DNA from 2 places in the Sphingobacterium zeae genome. Region 1 is predicted to be linked to the other one. Evidence: riboswitches for the same ligand, from Rfam matches in the RefSeq annotation. Region 1 holds a riboswitch; the other holds the start of a gene.

Region 1 (8,867 bases):
CTGGTCGATTCGTTTGAGGGCAACGGTGACCAATTGGGAGGCCGAAGCCACAATGGCATCGCTCATTTCCGTGAGATTACCGAATTTGCCCGTACCGAGAAATAATCTGGATTCAAATACGCGATCGGCTATATGTAGGTTGCTCATAGTAAAATTTTATTGATGGATGAAACAATGTTTGGAGTCTTGGTTACGATTCGCGAGAGTGCTACACCGTAGACGCCAATTTCTAATAGACGTTGGATATCTTCAAGTTGACTTATACCGCCAATTGCAAATATTGGAATAGGGGTTAGGCCTTCTCGGCGGACTTGTTGGATGATGTTTTCATATCCTGTAATCCCCAGTAGGGGACTTAGTTTTTGTTTTGTTGTGGTATAGTTGAATGGCCCGAGCCCGATATAGTCACAATGTTCACTTATTCTTTGCTTTACATTGGCAAAGCTATTTGCAGTACCGCCGATTATTTTTCCGGGCCCCAATAGCTTCCTTGCAGCCGCTATACTGCCATCCTCCAGTCCGAGATGTACGCCGTCAGCATCGATAGCCGCTGCAAACGCAGGATGATCATTAATGATACAGGTGGCACCATATCGCAAACACACGTTTTTGACCTGTTCTGCCAATCTGTAAACATACGCTTGGTGAGCTCCCTTCCATCTCACTTGTATCCATTTGACACCAGCATCAAGGGCCTTTAAAATATTATCTTTTTGTGCTGCTAATGTTTGTCCTTGTGATATGTATTGAAGTTTTTCCATAGTTTTTGTTGACATGCAATGAAATTTTGAATTGGGTCGGGATGCTGCCATAAAGCGCCGTACAAGGCTATTCCGTCTGCCCCTTCCTGCAACGGGAGGAGACAGTTAGCTTGGTTTATTCCGCCAAGTGCTATCAGACGAACAGTAAAATTAACGCGTTTTGGAAGCTGATTCAGTTGGGCATTATACCTTCCGTATTCTTTTTTCGAAATACTTGGAAATATCGGACTGAGAAAAGCATAAGCCCAGCATTCATCCAGTTTGTTGAATGCCGCAATATCATGTACAGATGTTGAGCAAATAATTGTAGCGTTCATCTGATTGGAGGGGCTATGCTGTCTGCTCCATTCATTTCTATGAATGCGTGTGATCCCGAGTTCCGCCGATAGGTGGGGATGAGAATGAAGAACCAACTTTTCAAGATATGCAGGATCTATTGATTCTACATATCTTGCCATTTGTAAGTCTGTAAAATGATATTTGCGTAAGTGCAGGATATCGAGCCCCTTCTCAAGAAGGGTATGGATAGCCGCTTTTTCAGCATGTATGGTCTCTTCTGGTGTTAGTGCAATGATCATAAATAGAGTTCTTTACCCTGTGCGATAAATTCTTGCGATTTTTCAAGCATACCCTGCGCTGCACTATCCCGTATTTCCTGGGTAATCTTCATGGAGCAAAATTTGGGGCCACACATGGAACAGAAATGAGCTACTTTAGCTGCATCTGCAGGCAAGGTTTCGTCATGATACTCACGAGCGGTATCCGGATCTAGGGAAAGATTGAATTGATCTTCCCATCTAAATTCAAATCTCGCTTTACTTAAAGCATTGTCACGATACTGCGCTCCAGGGTGTCCTTTGGCCAAATCAGCAGCATGTGCGGCTAGTTTGTACGTGATGACACCATCTTTAACATCTTTTTTATTTGGTAATCCGAGATGTTCTTTTGGGGTAACATAACAAAGCATGGCACAACCGTACCAACCGATCATTGCAGCTCCAATCGCCGAAGTAATATGGTCATACCCCGGAGCGATATCGGTAGTAAGCGGGCCTAAGGTATAAAATGGGGCTTCATTACAACATTCCAGTTGTTTGTCCATATTTTCTTTGATCAGTTGCATGGGCACGTGGCCGGGGCCCTCTATCATTACCTGAACATCGTGTTTCCAGGCGATCTTGGTGAGTTCGCCCAGTGTTTCGAGCTCAGCAAATTGAGCCGCATCGTTGGCGTCCGCAATAGCTCCTGGACGGAGACCATCGCCAAGTGAAAAAGCAACATCATATCGTTTCATGATCTCACAAATCTCCTCAAAATGGGTATAGAGAAAGTTTTCTTTGTGGTGAAAAAGACACCATTTGGCCATGATAGAACCACCCCTTGAGACGATACCAGTTACTCGTGTTGCTGTAAGATGAATGTAGCGAAGCAATACACCGGCGTGTATAGTAAAGTATGAAACACCTTGTTCCGCCTGTTCGATCAAAGTGTCTTTAAAAATCTCCCAAGTAAGGTCTTCGGCCACACCTTTTACTTTTTCTAATGCCTGATAGATTGGAACGGTACCGATTGGAACTGGTGAATTGCGGATGATCCACTCGCGGGTTTCATGGATATTTTTACCGGTGGATAGATCCATGATCGTGTCGGCTCCCCAACGACAGGCCCATACCGCTTTCTCAACTTCTTCCTCTATACTTGAACTTACAGCGCTATTGCCAATATTGGCATTAATTTTAACAAGAAAGTTGCGCCCGATAATCATGGGTTCACTTTCAGGGTGATTGATGTTATTGGGAATGATCGCTCTCCCGGCAGCGATCTCTTCGCGGACAAACTCGGGAGTAATCGTTTTTCTAGGGGTTCTGGCACCAAAGTTTTGGCCTGTATGCTGATGATCCATTCCGGGTGTGGTGGCTACTAGCTGCTCGATACGTTGATTTTCACGGATAGCTACGTACTCCATTTCAGGCGTAATGATACCTTGCTTTGCATAATGTAACTGGGTGACATTACTCCCGGCAGAGGCTACTTTTGGTTTATGACTATAGGCAAATCGGAGTTCATCCAACGTTGGATCAGAAAGGCGTTTTTGTCCATATTCAGAGCTGATGCCCGCCAGCTGTATGACATCCTGGCGATTCAATATCCATTGTTCGCGAAGCCGGGGGAGACCTTTTCGGATATCGATCTGAAAATTCTCATCGGTATATGGACCAGAGGTGTCGTAGATTGTAATAGGGGGATTAATTTCTACTTGTCCATTGCTTAATTTGGTTGGACTTAAAGAAATTTGGCGCATAGCCACTTGAATAGGAAATAGTGTTCCAGGTACAAAAATTTTTTTTGAATTGGGAAAAGGGGATTGCGTAATTGTTTCAGCTGTCATTTTTTCTGAATTGAAGTGAATGATTAGGGTGATTTTTTTTAATCATTATCCGCCTTGCGATGCGGTTATTAAGATGATTTGATCGTGAGGTTTGAGTGTTGTTTTAGCCCAATCGTCCTTAGGTATAACATGGTTGTTGATGGCAGCAGCAACACCTTGGGTTTTGCCAGATAATTCCAAAACCAATAGTTCCTCAAGTGAAGAAGGAGCGGGGTCGAAAGATCGAATTTGATGATTTATTGTAAGTTCCATTCCTTAATTTTTTTGGTTAAACTTTAGGAATGGCTACACGAAGGTACAGCAATGCACCTGTTAGACAGCTCACTTTTCCCTACGCCAGTATGATCCGGATCAGGTTCTAAGGGTAAAATCTCAGCCTGCACAAGCAGACACCCCTAAAGTTAAAACGAAGATAGTATTATTTTTGTGAAAGTTGCAAGAATTTTAATTTAAATGCCTCATATATACAGCAGGAAAGTACAGGTCGCGATTTGCGAAATATTTGATATATTAGTTTTTTAATCAGCTAAAACAATTTAACAGTAACCAAGAATTATATCCTTTAATGCGTAGAATTTTATTGATAATACTATTGTGTATGGCAAGTACTGCCTATGCACAATCCGAGAATAACTGCAAGGCTGTACAGTTGACATGCGAACATCTGGTCAATCCGTTAGGCATTGACGCATCCCACCCGAGATTAAGCTGGCGCCTTGAAGACCGGCGAAAGGGCGCCCTACAGCAAGCTTATCAGATTCTTTTAGCGCAAGATTCCCTTGAATTGTTACACGGGGCAAAAGCGCATTGGGACAGTGGAAAGCAGCTAAGTTCGGCGATGTTGGTGCACTATAATGGTACCGAGTTAATGCCGCGGACAAAATACTTTTGGAGAGTAAAAGTATGGGACCGAGACGGTATTTCCAGCGTTTCAGCAATAGCATCTTTCGAGACTGGAATGATGGGGAAGGATCTTTGGACAGGAAAATGGATCAGTGACAATAAAGATATCAATGCGCGCAACGCTCCGTATTTTAGGACTGAATTCACTATCAAAAAGCGGATAAAATCGGCTCGTGCTTATGTTGCCGCTGCCGGATTATATGAGCTTTCTATTAATGGCGTGCGCATTGGAGACCACCGTCTTGATCCTATGTATACGCGATTTGATCGAAGAACACTGTATGTGGTAGAGGATGTTACCGGACAACTACAACAAGGTGCGAATGCGATTGGCGTAGTTTTGGGGAATGGCTGGTATAATCACCAGCCACTGGCGGTTTGGAATTTTCATCAAGCCCCGTGGCGGGCCCGGCCAACATTCTGTTTGGAGCTTAAAATCGAGTATACAGACGGTACGTGGGAGACGGTCGTTTCGGATAAGCAGTGGAAAACAGCTACCGGTCCAATTATCTATAACAATATTTATACGGGTGAGCATTACGATGCTCGACTTGACATGCCCGGCTGGGACAAACCTAAATATGATGATTCAACTTGGCAGGCTGTTCAGTACAGAAATGGGCCATCTGCACATGTCGTTTCCCAACAGATGGTACCGATTCGGCTCGTGAAGTCCTATAAGCCCAAATCAGTGACAAAGATAGACCAACGTACTTATGTTTTCGATATGGGTCAGAATATGGCTGGAATTACAAAAATTAAAGTCAAAGGAGCTGCAGGGACTATGCTACATATCAAGCATGGTGAACGATTGTCGGCAGATGGGCGTCTTGATCTGTCCAATATCGATGTTTATTATCTTGGCGATAAGGAAACTGAACCATTTCAGACGGATATACTAACTTTAAGTGGTCGCGATGATGAGTTTATGGCTAAATTTGGTTATAAAGGCTTTCGTTATGTCGAGGTTAGCAGCAGCACAGAGATAGCTTTGGATAGTTCTGCTGTAACTGCCTATTTTATGCACAGCGATGTTCAACCTATCGGACAGCTTAAAACATCCTCTGAATTGATTAACAAACTATGGAAAGCGACCAACAATGCCTATTTATCGAATTTGATGGGCTATCCTACAGACTGCCCGCAACGCGAAAAAAATGGTTGGACAGGGGATGGTCACCTCGCGATTGAAACTGCCCTGTATAATTTTGACGGTATTACAGTTTATGAAAAATGGCTGGCCGATCATCGTGACGAGCAACAAAAGAATGGCGTATTACCAGATATTATTCCAACGGGTGGATGGGGGTATGGTACTGCAAATGGTCTTGACTGGACAAGCACCATCGCTATTATCCCCTGGCAGATCTATCAGTTTTATGGTGATCCGCGCGCATTGGAAGAATGCTACGATAATATTAAACGCTATGTGGATTATGTAGACGGCATCAGCCCTTCTGGACTTACCACTTTTGGACGCGGAGATTGGGTGCCTGTTAAGGCTCAGTCCAATCTGGAACTGACGTCATCTGTTTATTACTATGCTGATGCGACCATTTTGGCTGCAGCGGCAAAGTTGTTTGGAAAAACGGCAGACCATCAAAAGTATGATCAACTTAGTAAAAGAATTAAGAAGGCGATTAATGCGAGATTTTTGAATGTTTCTAATGGAATTTATAACAATGGAACACAGACGGAATTGAGTGTACCGCTCTATTGGGGAGTTGTACCGGAAGAAATGAAAGCGAGGGTGGCGGCCAATCTAAATAGGAAAGTTGAAGAGGCTAACTTTCACTTAGACGTGGGCGTATTGGGGGCAAAAGCTTTATTAAATGCATTGAAAGATAATGGGTATGGGGTGACCGCGTATAAAGTTGCGGTACAAGATACCTATCCGTCCTGGGGATGGTGGATTGTCAATGGGGCGACTACATTGCTAGAGAACTGGGATTTAAAAGCAACTCGGGATATTTCGGACAACCACATGATGTTTGGTGAAATTGGTGGCTGGTTCTTTAAATCTATCGGCGGGATTCTTCCTGATCCCGAACAACCTGGATTCAAAAACATCCTGTTGAAGCCTATTTTTCCTCAGGAATTGAAAGAATCATCGATTTCTTACGAATCACCCTATGGTAAAATTTTATCTCATTGGAAATTAAGTGGTAATAAGATTGTATATGATGTTCAGATACCTCCAAATGCGACTGCGACATTTTATCCTCCAACGAATGTAAGCAATGGTAATATCATTGCATTAAAGGCTGGTAAACATCGGTTTGAATTGGAGCTCAAGTAACATTTTAGTGGTATCAATCCTATTGTATTTGTTTGATGCCAATAAAAATATTTTATATTTGGAAGATATACGTGTAACGATTTCACCTTTTTAAAATCATCTTCCACTATAGGGAATGGAGTCAATCGTATCAAAATGAAATTTTCATCTTTTGGAAACTTGTCGTCATTAGGTGCAACTAAAAATAGAATAGATTTAAAGGTATCGTTTGTTGGGTAAATTGACTGTATAAGTTATTAACATGACGAGGACAGGGATACTAGCTAGATAATTTATAAAATGGATACAAAATATCAAATAATTGATACAGCAAAATGGAAGCGAAGAGAGCATTTCGAGATTTACCGTGGGGATGTAAAATGTGGATTTAGCCTCACAGTTAAGCTCGATATATCGGCGGTGGTCCAATTTGTAAAAATGCGCGATTATAAGTTCTATCCTGTCATAATTTATCTCCTTTCGAGAGCAGTGAACCAACATGATGAATTTAAAATGGCAATGAGAGGTAGCGAATTAATTTGTTGGGACAGGGTTGACCCTATTTACACCATACTGCATAAAGAAGCAGAAACTTTTTCGGCGTTGTCAGTAGGATATCAGGAACACTTAGCCTCTTTCCTGCAGGATTACAAGCATGTTCTTGAAAAATGCAGTGATAGCAAGCTATTTTTTCCTGAAAAACCGCCAGAAAATCATTTTAATATTTCTGCTCTTCCGTGGATTCATTTTGATAGTTTCAATCTTAATGTTGCAGATTTTAGCAATTATTTTTCACCAACATTTACGATTGGAAAATAAAAGATTGAAGGAGATAAGGCACTAATGCCATTGGCTATACAGGTACATCATGCCGTATGTGATGGTCTGCATGTTGCTAAGTTTATTGATACGCTTGAGGCACTTTTTCAGGACGTCGCGTCTTTTTAGTTGAACGAAACTCGACATCCCATAGGGTTATTTCAGTCGCATATAGTTTAATAGTATTCTTCGTTTACTAGTTGTAAATTTTTTTTTTATTTTTTTTGTATATTTAGTATATTTTTAAACCAAATAATCTTCCCATTGTTATTTTAATAGTATGCTGGCAATGGGCATCAAATTGGATTTTGAAATTTAGATTCAAATGAAATATACATTATATAGGGAACAACAATTAGCTTGCGATATAGCACGCGCTTGGACTTTTTTTTCATCTCCACAGAATCTTGCTCAGATAACACCTAAAGACATGGGTTTTGTGGTTGTTTCGGAATTTAATGGCGAAGAAATTGTAGAGGGTATGGTCATCGATTATTTAGTATCTCCAATTTTTCGAATTCCGTTAAAGTGGAAGACCAAAATAACGCAAGTGGAAAAGTATAAGAGTTTTACTGATTTTCAATTAAAGGGGCCTTATCGATTTTGGAATCATTTTCATGAATTTATTCCAAATGAAAAAGGCGTGTTGATGAAAGATACTGTTGAGTATGAATTGCCCTTCGGAATATTGGGTACAGTTGCGCACGGTATGTTTGTCAAAAAGAAATTAAATCAAATTTTTGATTATCGTTATGAGATTCTAGAAGAGCTATTTAATCGTCATAAAAAGGTATGATAGCTACTCTTTAATCGCTTATCGATCGGTTATAAACTACTAAATTAGCCCTTATTAACATTATTTTACAGCTTATATAATGAAAAAAATCTACCAAATAGTCAATGCAGTTGTTTTCGTCATTACTGTAGTTATCAATTACTTATCCAATACCGGTATTTTTAACGGAGAAACGATGGCAACGATATCAGCTAAGTATCAAAACCTTTTTACACCGGCTGGGTATGCTTTCTCCATTTGGGGCTTGATATATCTGGGCTTGTTAGGGTTTGTGGTCTATTTTGGCCCATTATTAAAACTGACAAGAGAAAAGGAAGAGGTGATCTTAAAAGTAGGGTGGTGGTTTTTGGTCTCTTGTTTGGCAAATTGTTTATGGGTGATTACCTGGTTGTATGACTATACGTCTGTGACCATTTTTTTGATGCTCCTGCTGTTTGTATCGTTGTTGCGAATAGTTGAAAATACTCGGACTATTGCTTTTCAATCAAACCTCAAAAAACTTGTCTTTTTAAAGCTGCCTTTCCATCTGTATGCCGGGTGGATTTCTGTCGCTTTAATTGCCGACGCTGCGGCCTATCTTACAAAGATCGGTTGGGACGGGTTTGGGTTATCTGCAACGCTATGGACAATTATCATGTTTGTAGTCGCGCTAATTATTCATTTACTAATGATTTGGCAACGTCGTATGCCCGTATTTGGACTTGTATCTGCCTGGGCTTTGATTGCAATTGCAGTGGCAAATAAGGGAACGAATAGCATCGTATATGCAGCGGCGATCGTCGTAGCCATTATTGTTCTGCTAAATGTGTTTGTCTATAGTATTCGATATCGTAAACAGCTATTATTCTAGTAGTTAAATGGTAACTAAGGCATGTTAGCATGACCTCGACCGATGTTTTGTCGGTCGAGGCTTGAGATTGT
Region 2 (8,867 bases), 380 kb from region 1:
AGACCTAAAATAGTTTTTTTGAGCAAAGATCTGGTGTTGCTATCGTTCTCATTAATTTCCTGATACTGGTTTTTTAAGGTGATCAATCTGTAAATTTAGAAGGAGAAGTGGGAGCAAACAGGTCGATAAAAGCAAAGGTGATACCGGGGAAGTACCACCTTTTTGCTAACTAAACATTAAACATAAATAAACAGTCTTTTTCAAGACCACACTAAAAATTACATCACTACTTTGCCGCTAGTTGATTTGTCAACCTGGACATTCTTGGGTTGATTTTTTAATACAATTTTCGCAGATGTAGAAACTTTTCCTTTTAAGTTTTCTTTCACGCTGAGCATAACATTTGCAGACGAATTTGCTTGTATTTGAGCATTTGTCGCTGTAAAACTACTCATATCAACCGATGCGGATGAGTTGGTGCTCAAATTTAAATTTGAAGCATTCCCTGAAATGTTCTGCCTGGATGAACTACTTGCCGAAACCTGCAAATTCTTACTGCTCACTTCGGTTGTTAATTTACTCGAAGAACTTGTTGCAAGGTTGATGTCATCTGCCACTATTTTCTTCAGAGATACGCTGGCTGAAGACGATACGTCTACAGAAATTTTGTTTGCCTTAATCGTTTCATCCGTATAGATCGAACTGCTGGATGATGCCGAAAAACGCGTCGGTATCTTGCTCGAGTAGACAGTTACGCGATTGTTTTTCGCATTTCTGATTGAACTGTTTCTTTTATACTGTACATACAGTGTACCGTTTTTTACAGTCGTTTCGATAAGGGATAAATGTTCGGGATTATCCGCTTCAACAACAACCTCGTTGCGATTCGAGTGAATATAATCTACACGTAATGAAGTTGCCGATGAAATGCCATCTGGAGCAGTGATTTTGCGTGTTTCTCGTTCTTGTGCCTGAGCTATATATAGAAATGAAATAAAGGCAATAGTTAAGATTCTTTTCATTATTTTACTGTTGTTAGTTTAAAATTTTCCCTTTTGTACTATCTTATGTGCTTACACGTACACCTTATTGTGTAGTATAATAGTAATGCCAAAACTTTAAATCCGTTTAACCTATTGATTACCATTGGTTTTGTTCCTGAGTGCTATTTTTGTTAATGCTCATTTTTGAACATACACTGTTCGGTTTCGGACAGTGGGCTGCTTACCATACTCTTTTTACCATACCCTTCTTGTATAGGCTGCTAACCAGAATTGATACTCTAATTGGGAAGCTGTTATAAATGCTTGTCGCATCTTCTCCCGTTTTGTTGCAGTAGTTTCCGCAGCAATTTTGTCAACGTAATTTTTGGCCTTGATTACTCCCTGCGCAAAATCGTCACCGCTATACGTTTCTATCCATTTGGAATAGGGATTTCCCTGCGTATTTGCGGTCGACACAATGTGATCTCCAACCTCCTTATAAATCCAAAAACAAGGGAGTGTTGCCGCCATAGCGACTTCAATGCTCTCAAAGGCACTTACGCTTTTGAGAAAATGGATATAGTGATGGCAGGTTGGCTCAATTTTGCTGCTGTTGTCTTCAGATGTTAAACCAAATGCTCGAAAGTAATTTTCATGCAGTGCTCTTTCAACAAGAAGTGCATTGCGTCCAAACTCGAAATAGTCCAATGCCTGTTGGTAATCTGTGCTTTTAGCACCAATAAAAGCAAGCACGCGACCAAACTCTTCCAAATAAAAAGCGTCCTGCTGCATGTAAAATTGAAATTTATCCAGGGGGAGACTACCATCACTAAGCTCAACGATAAATGGCATAGCAAGTATATCTGAATAAATTGGTTTTATAGCATTCCAGGCATGATCAGTCCAGTTCATATTGTATCAGTTTAAGGGGGGTATGGAAGTGATTTAATGGCCCATTTCCTTTGCCAATGCGGAGATCTTTACTTCCCACTATCGCCGCGTGTATATAGGACAGTGCGATGTCTACTGCGCGATCGAGAGCAACACCTTGTGCCAACTGGCTCGCAATTGCTGAAGAGAGCGAACAACCGGAACCGTGTGTATTTTTGCTGTTAATTTTTTGTGACTTGAATTCAATTGGAGGCTTTTGTTGTTGAAATAAGAGCGATGTTAACTCTTGACTCTCGAGATGTCCACCTTTAATCAGAACAGATTGACAACCTGCGGCCAGTAAACTATTTCCAGCTTTTTCCATCTTTTGAATAGTATGAATAGGTTCATCGACTAAGACACTCGTTTCATCTAAATTTGGTGTAATCAGTGTTGCTAAGGGAAAAAGACGTGTTACGCAGGCCTGAATGGTGTCGTCATGAATAAGTTTGTGCCCACTCGTCGATACCATGACCGGATCAAATACGATAGGTCCCTTATACTTTGTTAAATAGTTACTGATAAGTACTACAAGCTCTATATTGTGCACCATGCCTATTTTGATTGCATCGGGATAGATATCCTCAAAGATTGCATCCAGCTGGTCTTGTACAACCGAGGTAGGTATCTCATAAATACGTCTCACACCTTGTGTATTCTGAACGGGGAGTGCGGTTAAAACATTCATGGCATAGCAGCCCAGTGCTGATATCGTTTTGGTATCAGCTTGTATGCCGGCTCCGCCGCTTCCGTCGAATCCCGCTATGCTGAGTACAGTAGGGACCCTATATTTTTTGTTTTTTGTCATTTTAGTAATGCTTTTAATTGTGCACTGGCCTGTCTGGGATCCGCACTTTGACATATGGCCGAAACAACTGCGATGGAATCTGCTCCCGCGTTCCAAGCTTGTTGTGCGGTTTGGAAATTTATGCTTCCGATCGCAATCAATGGCTTTTCGGTACTATTCCGAAGTTGCTTTAAACCCGTAATTCCCCATTCAGTAACAGTATCTCTTTTGGTAGGTGTTGAAAAGATGGGACTTACACCGAGGTGGTCGACGAATAACATCTGTTGGCTCTCTAGCTGTTGCACAGCTTCTATAGACCATCCAATGGTTAATTTATCACCATATTTTTCGCGAATAGCGAGCGGCTGCAAATCATTTTGACCCACATGTATTCCCCATGCCTCGATTTGGGCAGCGATTTCTACGGCATCATTGATAACGAGCGGAATACCATAATGATCGGTTAGTTTTTTCAAACGGACGGCTTTATCCAAAAATGCGGCTGCATCGTCAGCTTTTTCGCGCAATTGAATCAGATCAACTCCACCAATAATAGCCTCTTCGGCGACCTTAAGCCAATTTTTGGGATAACAATCCCGCTCGGAGATGACTAAGTACAAAGGATACGGGAAAAGCGGATTAATGTGCATATCGTTTGATCTTGAGACTTGATTGTATACGATCTGCATTGAGCCGATAGAGTTCGTCATAAAGATGCAATTGCAGGGTACCCGGCCCACTAGCCGATTGGGCTGCGAGCTCTCCAGCCAGGCTCAAGAGGGAGACCCCTGCGGCAGCAGCTTCAAAATAGCGATCTGTAACAGCTAGGAATGCACCAATGATGGCAGTAGCACTACAGCCAAGTCCCGTCACTTGCGTCATTAATGGGTGGCCGTTATACACTTCAACCGTGTGTTTTTCCGAAAGGATGTAATCTATGTTTCCAGAAATACAGATGATGGAGCCCGTATGCTGTTGCAATAGCTTTCCAAACCTGAGCGCATCTTTACTATCCGCGGTGCTGTCAACTCCTTTTGTATTTGGTTGGTTGGAATTGTAAAGCGTTATGATTTCCGATGCATTGCCACGGATTACTGTTGGTTTTAGCGCTAGTAGGTTGGAAAGTAGATCATTGCGAAATGCTGATATCCCGGCACCAACAGGGTCCAATACCCACGGTCGTCCGATGGTATTGGCGTGTTCCGTAGCGACCAGCATGGCTTCGGCTGTATGTTCACTTAAAGTACCGATATTAATGACGAGCGCTTGTGAAATATCGACAACTTCGCGTACTTCCAATGGGCTGTGTACCATTACGGGGGATGCTCCTAAGGCTAAAAGTGCGTTGGCCGTAGTGTTCATCACAACGAGGTTTGTGATGTTATGCACGAGCGGTTTTTCAATCCTCACCTGCTCCAGTAAATTGATAATAGAATCTTCCATTGTTTTTGCATGTTAAGCTATATTCGTGTGGCTTTGAGGGAAGGAAGAGCGATGGGCTGTGCAGTATAAAGATATGCTGTACAGTGGATTGTTGCTTTTCCCTACGCCGGTATAAACCGAATCAGGTTCAAAGGGACTATCTCAATTCTATACAGAATACCCCCAAAGCCATTCCAAACTTAAACAAAAAAGTGGACTTTTCATATTAAAAGAGGGTGCATCATCATCATGAAAATGAATTGCGCCTTTCAGTCGGAACTAATTTCAGTGTATTCATCCGGGGTATAAGTAACTCGCGCAAAATTTTTGGTTAAAAGTTCTGTTTCTAAAATCTTTCCCCCTTGAAATTTTAAAAACTTCTCGCGCCAGATCTCATTCTTCCGAAAGAATTGATTGTCTATTTTAAGAAATTGGTGCTCTTTTTCAAATACATGGTACGCAAAATCCAACTCTTGGTCGATTCTCAATTCACCTTCTAAACATTTGTGGGTAAACCACAGATTTATTTGAAAGGTGTAAGGGGTATTGTTAGTGAACTGATAGTCCCTATAGTTATAAAATACCGTAGCGCCACTACCGAAAGGTAGTACACGGCCATCATCGGGAAAAGGATCAAAAGAGTGGTGGTAGCGTTCGGTGACCGTAAGCGGGCTATGAAGGACAAGCCAATGGATGAGATTTGATATTTGACAGATTCCACCGCCAATGCCCGCTCGCGCTTCGCCGAAAGAAAGTTCCATTCCAGGCAGATACCCTTTTTTTGCGGTAGGTAGTCCTACCAATTTACAAAATGAAAAAGTTTCTTGGGGCCTGATCAGAATGCTCGTGATCTGTGACGCTGCAATTTTCAGATTGGTAACTTTATTGATCTGCAATTGCATGTTGTTTTCGCCCAGTTTTTTTAATAATACAGACTGGTGTTTTTTAACGCGGAAGGGAAGTTTCTCAGCTAATTTAACAGCCGCGTATTTTTTATCATCCAACAGCCAGCCGGCTTTTCGGTAAATTCTTCGTATGCATACCGCAAGAAAGTAGAGGATTGGATGACGTTGACTTAGCAGTATTCTTTTTCTCAATTCGACCTTTTTTGCTTTCAAAATTAATGAAGAAATGTATGTATTCACACTCTTTTTCTCCTTTTTGAAAAGTTTGTCCCATGATTTGTCCCACGATTTGCGACACGATTTGTACCCTGGTTTTGAGGGCTTGCTATCTTTAGTGATTATAAAGGACGGGTTACAACAGCAATATCAAGAAATAAACAATAGTCGGATAGATTTTCAGCTTCAAGTTATCATTCATGTGTAGAGATATTGCTGTCGTAGGTTTTGCTAGCTAGTTTAACACTTCTTTCAAAAATAATAACGTATGCGCCCAGGCGCGTTTGGCCATCACTGGATTATACTCTGGAGACTCTGGATTCGTAAACGTATGCCCTGAATTTGCATAGGTAACTATTTGCCAGTCTGCTTTTCCTTCATTTAATTCGTTGACCAACCCATCGTAATCTTCTTTGGATACACTTTTATCGTCGGCAGGATGCTCAACAAGCACTTTTGTTTTGATAGCACCATTGGGTCTGTTTGCAGATTTGGATAGGCCGCCATGAATACTGACCACTGCATTGACGGGTAAATGCGCTCTTGCGGCTTCGAGCGCGCCGGTACCTCCAAAACAGTAGCCAATGATAGCAATCTTGTTGGGATCCGCTCCTTCTTTTTTTAGTTGTTCTAATGCTAGCGTGATGCGATGCTGATAAGCCTTATAGTCGGTTTTATAATGTCCGGCAATTTTCGATGCTGCCGTGTTGTCTGAGGGAATGTTCCCTTCACCGTAAATGTCAGCAATGAAAGCAATGTAGCCTTCTTTTTCCAGTTGTAATGCGGCTTGTTTCGCTTCGTTGTCAATTCCCTTCCATGCCGGGAGAATGAGGACAGCTGCTCCTTTTTTTGCCGTATTGGCGGTAATCAATCCGTTGAGTTTTTGCTCACCATCTTGATACGGAATTTGTTTTAGTTCTTGTGCTTGTGAGGTCATGGTAACCATGGTAAGCAGCAATAGGGTCATTACTTTTTTCATATGTAAATAATTTTTCTGACTATGTATTTGCAATCATCGTTACGCTAATATTTATCCTTTTTGATTGGGCTGTTTTTTGCTCTTGGCAACTGAATCAAGACTTTATAGATTCAATAACGCCAATAACGTCGAGTTGCCCAAAACCGTTTTCATGCGCTTTTCCGTACGTCTCAAGCAGTGCTTTTAAAAGCGGATAATCCGCGCCAGCCTGTTGGGCCAGCAGGATATCTTTTAGCATAAGATCCAGCGCGAACGCTGGAGCGTAATTTTCTTCCACAAGCAAAGGCGTTTTCACTTTTGTCGCACCACTGCCGCTGGCACTATCGTTGATAATTTCGAGCATTTGCCCCCGATTAATGCCCAATTTGTCTGAAAACAGGATCGTCTCCGCAAGCCCTTGATAAATGGTGGATAGAAAATAGTTTATGGCAAGTTTGGCCGAGATCCCCTGGCCATTTTCACCAAGATGTTTGATCGATTTGCCCATTTTCTCAAGGTAGGGTTTAGCGCGATAAACATGTTCTGATTTGCCACCGACCATAATAATAAGGTTGCCTTCAGCCGCTGGTTTAGTACTGCCGGCTACAGGTGCATCAATAAAAGCACCGCCTTTTTCTTTTAATTTCGATGCAGTAGAAATGGAGCCTTCGCGCGAGATTGTACTCATATCGACAAATAGTTTACCCTTGACATTGCAGTGAAGGATTTTTTCATATACATCGTCGACAGCATCATCATTCGTGAGCATGGAAAATATGATATCACTTTTATCGACGAGTTCGGCGATATCTTTACTGATCAAATGCTCTTCAAAACCCACTGTCTTACTGCTGTTTCTGTTAAAAACAGCAAGTGGGTATCCAGCTTTTAATAGATTTTTAGCCATGGGATAACCCATATTTCCGAGTCCTATAAATCCTAATTTTTCTATCTTCATCTAAAAATAAAATGATATGAATACCTTTCGAAATTTACTTATAGCTAAAGATACGAATGTTTTGTTCAATCCACCAATACTCTTATTTCGTTGCGAAGCAATACAATTTTATCCTCCTGTTCCAGCTTTTTTAGAATTCGGGAAACAACCACACGGGATGTGTTGAGGTCGGAAGCAATCTCTTGATGGGTGAGGGTGAGTATTCGGTCGTCATTCAGTTTTACCTTCGCCTGGAGATAGTTCATAATTCTTTCTTCCATATTAGAAAAGGCTAAGCTATCAATGGCTTGTAACATTTCATCCATACGGCTTGAATAGCTTGAGATTATGAAATTTCGCCAAGAGGGATATTTTCCCATCCAAAGATTGACAAGTTCGTTGGGAATCATTGCCACCGTAGTTTTTTTCTCAGCACGTGCACGGATTTCACTCTTTTTATTTCCCAGACAGCAGGCAATTGACATCGTACAGGTTTGACCTTTTTCCAAATAATAGAGCAACAATTCGCCTTTATCTTCATCCTCCCGGACAATTTTTATTGCCCCATCTAGGAGAAGGGGCATAGACTTAATGTATTGATTGGTATCGATGATCAGATCACCTTCAAGGAAGGTTTTTATATGCACGTTTTCAACTATTTCAGCGATTAATTGCGTTTCAAGAATGCCTGTATAAGCTTGTTCTATGGATAACATATTTTTTAAATTAGTTAAAGTTAATTATTTTTTAGGCTTATTTCAGCTGTTGTGGGAAGAAAACGGGTAGGAGGAAACGACGGATTGAAAGAAATAATTTTCAGTACCCCATGAGTATAGGCTATAAAATCTTTTATGTAATTCATAAAGACCGGGAAATGATAAATTTTGATTTATTTAAAACCGACAAAATATTATTCTAATTATTTTTGATATTTTTTCATGAATAGAATGAATATATTGTGTTTATTTTATGTATGCAGTATTTTTATTGAGTCTTTTTGCTGAAAGTTACTGTTATTCTGTTGAAGATTAAAATTTATTTTTTCTATATAGAGATATGGTACCATATTGGTATTGTTAAAATTAGTTAAAAAGACAATCAATTCCTAATTTTGCGGCACAAAAACAAAACAATCACATCTAACATGAAAAAGTCTTTACTTTTTTTTGCCCTTGTTTTTGCTAGTTACGGTGCCGTTCAAGGTCAAACAGCAAATACTGGTTCGGTTTCAGGAGTTGTCAAAGAAGCTACTGGACAAACGGTTAAAGGAGCAACCATTAAAATTACCCACATCCCAAGTGGACAAGTTGTAAGTGGCTCGGCCGATGCCCAAGGAAAATTTCAAATTTCAAATCTTCAAGAAGGTGGGCCTTATAAAGTTGAGGTCACTTATATCGGAGAAACGCCAGTTATTTTTGAAAACATCCTATTGAAATCGGGGGAATCGTTGAATATCAATCCGACTTTTACGGGTGGATCTTCAACAAATTTGGATGAGGTTGTTGTTGTCGGTCATGGGGTTATCGATATTGCTGCGGGAAGAAAGACACCGATTGCCGTTTCTACGATCCGTAAGCAGGATTTAGAGGAAAGGGTAGGTGCACAGGATATTACTTCCGCATTAGCTAATACCCCTTCGGTCTATATCACCGGTCAGGCAAAAGGTTTTGGGGAGTCTTCCATGACAACACGCGGTTTTGATCAATCCAATACCGCATTTTTGTTGAACGGTCAACCTATCAATGGTATGGACAACGGAAGTGTATATTGGTCAAATTGGTCGGGACTC

The links. A riboswitch is a leader RNA that binds a small molecule or an ion and turns the genes downstream of it on or off. The one in region 1 is predicted to bind thiamine pyrophosphate.
Region 2: another riboswitch for thiamine pyrophosphate. It lies ahead of thiM (hydroxyethylthiazole kinase); the one in region 1 lies ahead of thiS (sulfur carrier protein ThiS).

What each region holds. Positions count from the first base shown of each region.
Region 1 is NZ_JAUTBA010000001.1:2,617,715-2,626,581, forward strand. Features, by position in the region: gene QE382_RS10910 (thiazole synthase) at 1-147, opposite strand, end outside; gene thiE (thiamine phosphate synthase) at 144-776, opposite strand; gene QE382_RS10920 (thiamine phosphate synthase) at 722-1,339, opposite strand; gene thiC (phosphomethylpyrimidine synthase ThiC) at 1,336-3,150, opposite strand; gene thiS (sulfur carrier protein ThiS) at 3,196-3,402, opposite strand; TPP riboswitch at 3,462-3,557, opposite strand; gene QE382_RS10935 (alpha-L-rhamnosidase) at 3,749-6,352, shown strand; partial or broken gene QE382_RS10940 (CatA-like O-acetyltransferase) at 6,632-7,279, shown strand; gene QE382_RS10945 (SRPBCC family protein) at 7,476-7,946, shown strand; gene QE382_RS10950 (TspO-related membrane protein) at 8,026-8,796, shown strand.
Region 2 is NZ_JAUTBA010000001.1:2,242,070-2,250,936, forward strand. Features, by position in the region: gene QE382_RS09135 (GIN domain-containing protein) at 219-962, opposite strand; gene tenA (thiaminase II) at 1,179-1,835, opposite strand; gene thiD (bifunctional hydroxymethylpyrimidine kinase/phosphomethylpyrimidine kinase) at 1,822-2,661, opposite strand; gene thiE (thiamine phosphate synthase) at 2,658-3,290, opposite strand; gene thiM (hydroxyethylthiazole kinase) at 3,280-4,083, opposite strand; TPP riboswitch at 4,165-4,257, opposite strand; gene QE382_RS09160 (VanW family protein) at 4,332-5,159, opposite strand; gene QE382_RS09165 (dienelactone hydrolase family protein) at 5,419-6,162, opposite strand; gene QE382_RS09170 (NAD(P)-dependent oxidoreductase) at 6,257-7,099, opposite strand; gene QE382_RS09175 (Crp/Fnr family transcriptional regulator) at 7,165-7,794, opposite strand; gene QE382_RS09180 (TonB-dependent receptor) at 8,223-8,867, shown strand, end outside.